DNA from 3 places in the Streptomyces sp. GL_140 genome. Region 1 is predicted to be linked to each of the others. Evidence: riboswitches for the same ligand, from Rfam matches in the RefSeq annotation. Region 1 holds a riboswitch; each other region holds the start of a gene.
The links. Region 1 has a riboswitch for cyclic di-AMP ahead of AC3IYJ_RS30210 (M23 family metallopeptidase). Riboswitches for the same ligand answer to the same signal wherever they lie in the genome.
Positions count from the first base shown of each region.

Region 2: another riboswitch for cyclic di-AMP. It lies ahead of AC3IYJ_RS33265 (LysM peptidoglycan-binding domain-containing M23 family metallopeptidase); the one in region 1 lies ahead of AC3IYJ_RS30210 (M23 family metallopeptidase).
Region 3: another riboswitch for cyclic di-AMP. It lies ahead of AC3IYJ_RS15590 (transglycosylase family protein); the one in region 1 lies ahead of AC3IYJ_RS30210 (M23 family metallopeptidase).

Region 1 is NZ_CM174404.1:6,433,717-6,435,970, reverse strand. Features, by position in the region: gene AC3IYJ_RS30210 (M23 family metallopeptidase) at 146-937, opposite strand; cyclic di-AMP (ydaO/yuaA leader) riboswitch at 950-1,109, opposite strand; gene AC3IYJ_RS30205 (M16 family metallopeptidase) at 1,317-2,254, opposite strand, start outside.
Region 2 is NZ_CM174404.1:7,147,749-7,150,002, reverse strand. Features, by position in the region: gene AC3IYJ_RS33270 (SGNH/GDSL hydrolase family protein) at 1-48, opposite strand, end outside; gene AC3IYJ_RS33265 (LysM peptidoglycan-binding domain-containing M23 family metallopeptidase) at 290-1,267, opposite strand; cyclic di-AMP (ydaO/yuaA leader) riboswitch at 1,270-1,464, opposite strand; gene AC3IYJ_RS33260 (tyrosine-protein phosphatase) at 1,779-2,254, shown strand, end outside.
Region 3 is NZ_CM174404.1:3,359,860-3,362,113, forward strand. Features, by position in the region: gene AC3IYJ_RS15590 (transglycosylase family protein) at 86-787, opposite strand; cyclic di-AMP (ydaO/yuaA leader) riboswitch at 790-961, opposite strand; gene AC3IYJ_RS15595 (transglycosylase family protein) at 1,237-2,254, opposite strand, start outside.

The sequences.
Region 1 (2,254 bases):
ATTGCAACACACGATAATTTCCGAGGGCGGCCGGAAATACGAAACATTCACACAACGCGAAGGCCCCGGCTCGGATAGAGCCGGGGCCTTCGGGAAGATGCGTGACGCGGCGCGGCGCCGTGCGGGCCGCTGCCTGCTGCCTGCGTCAGGCGTTGACGCCGTGGGCGCGCAGGTACGCGACCGGGTCGATGTCCGAGCCGTATTCGGCGCCGGTACGGGCCTCGAAGTGCAGGTGCGGGCCGCTGGAGTTGCCGGTGGAGCCCGACAGGCCGATCTGCTGGCCCGGGGTGACCTGCTGGCCGACGGAGACGCTCAGCGAGGACATGTGGCCGTACTGGGTGTAGGTGCCGTCGGCGTGCTTGATGACGACGTTGTTGCCGTACGCGCCGCCCCAGCCCGCCTCGACCACGGTGCCCGCGCCGACCGCGTGCACCTCGGTGCCGGAGGCGGCGTGGAAGTCGATGCCGGTGTGGCTGCCGGAGGACCACATGCCGCCACCCGCGTGGTACTGGGTGCTGACGTAGGAGTCCGAGATCGGGGCCACGAAGGTGTTGAGGCGCTTGCGCTCCTCTTCGCGGGCCGCGCGCTCGGCGGCCTCGCGCTCGGCCTTGGCGCGGGCCTCGGCTTTCGTCTTGGCCTCGGCGGCGCGCTGCTTGGCGTCGGCCTCGGCCTGCGCCTTGGCGGCGGCGGCCTCGGCGGCCCGCTGCTGGGAGTGGGCCTGGGCCTGGATCTCACCGGCGAGTTCGTCGGCCACCACGATGGTGTTCAGGCCGGTGTCCTCGACGGAGGGGGCCTTGTCCGCGGCGAACGCCGGGCCGGCCAGGGAGCCGACGACACCGGTGGTGACGACGGCGGCTATGCCGGCATATCCGGCGGTCTTGCGGCTCAGACGGCTGGAACCACGGTGCTTGCCGGCGGCACGACTGCCAAAGGCCATGAAGGGGTTGATCCTTTCCTTCCCTCTCGCCTACCGGGTTAGCTGACGGGTTCGGAGCAGGAAGGTCTCCTACGGGCCACCTCTCGCGAGGCGGTCCGATTCACCCCAGGGACACATGTGGGTCCCCGGCTCCCCAGGCTCGCGCCTGACGGGGACTCGGCGATCGCTGTCCGGTGCCGCGGGGCGCGGCGGTTACAACTGACGGACAGCAGGGCCGACGCTAGGCGGATCATCAGTCAATCGCCAAACAGACACGCCTTTTTGTTGCGTACGCCACACCACATACAAGCAACCACACGACTAAACAGACAAAAGGGGCCCCTGCGGACAAGCCGCCTGAACCCCTCTGTCGGCCGGTGAACGGCCGCCCGTCGTCCGGTCAGTTGGTGACCACGGTCACTTCGCCGATCCCCAGGGCCCGTACGGGCTCCTCGATCTGCGAGGCGTCGCCCACCAGCACCGTGACCAGGCGGTCCACCGGGAAGGCGTTGACGACCGCCGAAGTGGCCTCCACCGTGCCCGTTTCGGCGAGCCGCGCGTACAACTGCGCCTGGTAGTCGTCCGGTAGCTCCTGCTCGACCTGGTCGGCGAGGGTGCCCGCGACCGAGGCGGCCGTCTCGAACTTCAGCGGGGCCACGCCCACCAAGTTCTGCACGGCCACGTCCCGTTCGGCGTCGGTCAGGCCGCCCTCGGCGAGGGTGCGCAGCACCTTCCAGAGGTCGTCGAGCGCCGGGCCGGTGTTCGGAGTGTCCACCGAGCCGCTGATGGCGAGCATCGAGGCGCCCTTGCCGTCGGCGGTGGAACGCAGCACCTGGCCGAAGGCGCGCACGCCGTAGGTGTACCCCTTCTCCTCGCGCAGCACCTTGTCCAGGCGCGAGGTGAGGGTGCCGCCCAGGCAGTAAGTGCCGAGCACCTGGGGGGCCCAGACCCGGTCGTGGCGGTCCGGACCGATGCGGCCGATCAGCAGCTGCGTCTGGACGGCTCCGGGCCGGTCCACGATGACCACGCGGCCGCGGTCGTCGGCGGTGATCGGCGCGACCGGGAGGGGCTCGGTGGTGTCACCGGTCCACGTGCCCAGGGTGTCGGCCAGGACGGCGTCCAGGTCGATGCCGGTCAGGTCGCCGACGATCACCGCGGTGGCGGTCGCGGGGCGTACGTGGGCCTCGTAGAAGGCCCGTACGGCCGCGGAATCGATCCGCGCGACCGTGTCCTCGGTGCCCTGGCGCGGGCGGGAGATCCGCAGGGACTGCGGGAACAGCTCCTTGGAGAGCTGCTTGGCGGCGCGGCGCTGCGGGTTGGCCAGCTCGTGCGGGATCT
Region 2 (2,254 bases), 710 kb from region 1:
CGCCGCGTACGAGCCGATGGTCTTGAGTGTCGTCGTCGTCGCTGCCACGGGACCACATCCTTCACCCCTGCGCACGACCTACGCGACCGTAGCCAAGGTTTGACGGACCGTGATCTTTGCCACCCGTCGCACGAGGAATAGGCGGGAGGGGCGACGAACCGACCGGGACGCACATACGGCCGGGCCCCCCTCGGGTCCCGGCCGCACGCACGTTCCCGGTCCGCACCGGCCGGCAGCTGCTCTCAACCGCTCGCAACCGCTCGCCCGCCGCCGGAGCCGACGGTCGGACTCAGATGCTGACGCCCTTCGACCGCAGGTAGGCCAGCGGGTCGATGTCCGAGCCGTACGAGGGCCCCGTGCGGATCTCGAAGTGGAGGTGCGGGCCGGTCACGTTGCCGGTGGCGCCGGAGAGACCGATGCGCTGCCCGGCGGTGACGCTCTGGCCGACCGAGACGGACAGCTGGGAGAGGTGGCCGTACTGGCTGTACTTGCCGTCCGCGTGGCGGATGACCACCTCGTTGCCGTACGCACCGCCCCAGCCGGCCGAGACGACCGTGCCCGCGCCGACGGCCTTGACGGTGGTGCCGGTGCTCGCGATGAAGTCCACACCCGTGTGGTAGCCGCTGGACCACATGGAGCCGGCGGCCTTGTACGGGGTGGAGGTGCCGCCGCCGACCGGGGCGACGAACCCGGCGGAGGCCGGAGCGGCCTGCTGCTTGACGGGGGCCGCCTTGGGGGCGGGCGCGGCCGGGGCCTCGGCCGCCGACCCGTCGGCGGAGCCTTCGTCGGAGGAGTCACCCGACGGGGAGTCCGAGGTGTCGTCCGACGAGGCGTCAGCCGAGGCCTGGGAGGGCTTCTCGGCCGGCTGCGCCGCGCCCGTGGCACCGAGCGTCAGCTTCAGGCCCGGGTGGATCAGCGAGGGGTTGGAGCCCACGGCCTCGCGGTTGTCCGCGTAGAGCCGCTCCCAGCCACCGGTGAGGTGCTCACGCTCGGCGATCTTGGAGAGGTAGTCCCCCGGCACGACCGTGTAGACGGTGGGGGCGGCCTGCGCCGCGGTCGGCGCGGCCTGGAGGGCGGCCGGAACCTGGGCGACCCGTGCCGCCTGGACCGGCACGGCGGCGGGCGCCGCGGCCGGGACGCCGGCCGCGTGGGCGCCGGCGGCACCGAGCAGCGGGAGCGCGAGGGCCGCGCCACCGGTGCCCGCAACGGCGAAACCGCGGGATATCGAGCGGGACTTCGGGCGGCGGTGCTTACCCGTTGCGGTCATGGCGAATTCCTCTCCGACGCCTGCGAGGTGAGCTGTCGGGTTCGGACGGGAGATGTCCGGCCATATCCGCGCCGGCGAACGGCGCATGTACGACTTCACCCCGAGCTGTCCCGTTGTAAAGATCCGATACGGATCGGGAACAGCGGCTTACCTGGTTCCCCCGCTCCTGCCACGCGCTGAATAGTCGGGTGCGGTTGCCGGACGGCGGCAGGATTAGGCGGTCCGTCCGGATCGATCGCGAACGTAATCGAGTCCGGCCGCACAGAACAAGTCACGAATTCCCTGAATGATTCTCAGGAATGCCTGCCAGCCGGAATTCCGGTCACCCTGTGTCCATTCCCGGCCTTCAACGGCCGCCCCGACAAGGCAATTCGACATTGATGATCAGGCACTCACGGTCACCGTATGATCTGGCTCACGGGGAGGTGTCCGATCTCGCCTGTCGCTATGGCAAGTTGTTCCCAAGTAGCGTAATTCGGACACTCTCGACGACCACACAGAGGAGCCCCCTGTGACCCAGCGGATACCCCAGAGCCCGCAGACGGAGCCGGAACTGACCGGCGTGCGCAACTTCCGTGACGTGGGCGGGCTGCCGACCACCGACGGCCGGAAGGTCAAGTCGGGACGACTGTTCCGAAGCGGACATCTCGCACATGCCACTGAAACTGACGCGGAGTTCCTCGAATCGCTCGGTCTGCACACCGTCTTCGACTTCCGCAACGGCGCCGACCACGCGCTGGAGGGCGCGGACGTCGAGCTGTCCGGCGTGCGCAACGTGAACATCCCGCTGTCGGACCCGGCCGACGGGCGGGAGTTCTGGAAGATGGTGCGCGACGGGGAGGTCGGCCAGCTCCACGAGGTCCTGGGGGACGGCAGGGCCGCCGAGCGGATGACCAATTCCTACCGCGGGATCATCAGGACCCGCACCGCCGAGCACAGCCGGGTGCTGCACGCCCTCGCCGAGGACAGCGTCCCGGCCCTCATGCA
Region 3 (2,254 bases), 3.1 Mb from region 1:
AGCACCGCCCGGCGCGTGGGGGGTACGCGCCGGGCGGTGGGAATTCTGCGTGTTGCGGACGCTACCGCGGCTGTTGCCGCAAGGTTCAGCTGAGCTTCAGCTTCTGACCCGGGAAGATCAGGTCGGCGTCCGAGACGATGTCCTTGTTGAGCTCGAAGAGCTTCTCCCAGCCGCCGGAGACGTTGTTCGCCTCGGCGATGGTGCCCAGCGTGTCGCCGGACTTGACCTCGTAGGAGCCGTTGCCGGTCTTGGGGGCCTCGGTCTTCGGCTTGGAGGTGGCGGCCGGACGCTCGGAGCGGTTGGTGGTCGAGGCCTCGGAGCGCTTGGTCTCCTTCTTCGGCTCGGCCTTCTTCTCCTGCTTCTTCGTCTCGGTCTTCTTCGGGGCGGTCTCGGTCGAGCCGCCACCGGTGTAGGCGCCGTTCGACAGGCCGACGCCGCAGGACGGCCAGGCGCCCTTGCCCTGGCCCTTGAGGACCTTCTCGGCGATGGCTATCTGCTGGGACTTGGAAGCCTGGTTGGCCTGCGCGGCGTACGCCTTGCCGCCGTACGCGGCCCACGTGGACGACGAGAACTGCAGGCCGCCGTAGTAGCCGTTGCCCGTGTTGATGGCCCAGTTGCCACCGGACTCACAGGAAGCGACGCGGTCCCACTCGGAAGCGGTCGCGGCGGAAGCGGTGCCCGCGGCCATCAGCGGAGCCGCGACGGCGACACCGGCGACGCCGGCCAGCGTGACGAGCCGAACGGCCTTGGAGCCGCGGCGGTGCTTGCCCTTGGCGGAAAGCAGCATGGAGTTCTCCTCACCGACGCCTTCGAGGTGAGCTGTCGGGTTCGGGCGAGTGAGTGCCCGGCCAGGCGACCTAGCGCCTGTCTTAACCCCTAGCCGGTTCCGTGACCGTCTCTCAACGGCCGGTTCCGGCGCCTACCTTGGTTCCCCCGCTCCTGCCTTCGGCGCTTGCGCGACGAGTGTTCCCTCCGTCCGCCGGCAGGATTCGGCGATGCGGTCGAAGGAGCCCGCGGTGGCGAGCGATTCAGAAGGTAGACAGGTCTCCCCCCGATGTTCAACGAGGGACATCGGGGAGAAACGGTGCCTACTTGCGCTCTCCACAGGGGCGTTTGCGCAGGTGAGGACGGGGTTTGCGGAACCCTCCGGACCGGACACGCCAGTTGACCGGAAGAGACACATGTCTCACTTACGGAAAACGGACAATCAGGTGGTTCCGGGCGCCCCAAGTGTCGCTATTCGTGCGTTAGATCCAGGTTCTGGCCGGGCTTGATCAGGTTGGCGTCCTCGCCGATGACCTGCTCGTTGGCCTTGTAGAGCGCGTTCCAGCCGCCCTTCACTCCGTTGGCGTCCGCGATGGTGGCAAGGCTGTCGCCCTCCTTCACCGTGTACGCGGGGTCCGACGCGGCATCAGACGTGACGGGCGCCTCAACCGCGGCCGGGCCGCGGTGCTTACCGGCACCGGCAGCCGGGGCGGCCGGGTCCGTGGTGGCTCCCGGGGTCGCCGGGACGGTCGGGTCGGCGGTCGGGGCGGGCGCCGCCGGATCGGCGGGGACGGCCGGCGTCGTGGGCGCCGCCGGGTCGGCCGGGTGCGCGGGAGACGTCGGATCCGTGGGCGTCACGGGTGCGGTCGGGTCCGTGGACGGCGAGGTCGGGACGGTGGGGGCCGTCGGGTCCGTGGGCGTCACGGGCGCCGTCGGGTCGCCCGGGAGCCCCGGAGTCGTCGTCGGCGGCTCCGGCAGCGGCATGACGGGCAGCGGGTAGTCGGGCAGCAGGAAGGACGGCGTGCCCGAAGGGGAGGGGGTCGGAGTCGGGGCCGCGGGGGTCGGGGCCCCGAAGTCCGTGGAGGGCCGGGGCGTCCCGAGGTACGGGATCTTGCCGTCCGGGCGGGACACGGAGTGCGAGGCGGCGTCACCGCCTCCGGGCAGGCCCGGGTCCACCTCGGCCGCGGGACCCTGCTGCGAGAGCCCGGCCGGCGCCGCGCACAGGGGCCACGCCTGCGGGCCCTGGGAGGCCAGGACCCGCTCGCCCACCGCGATCTGCTGGGACCGGCTGGCGAGGTCGGGGCGCTCGGCGAAGTCGAGCCCGCCGGCGTTCTTCCACTGCTCCTGGGTGAACTGCAGCCCGCCGTAAGCGCCGCTGCCGAAGTTCGCGCTCCAGGTGCCACCGCTCTCGCACTCGGCGACCTTGTCCCAGGTGGAGGTCTCGGCGGCACTCGCACCGGTGGCCGCAAGCAGCGGCAGGGCGAGCGCG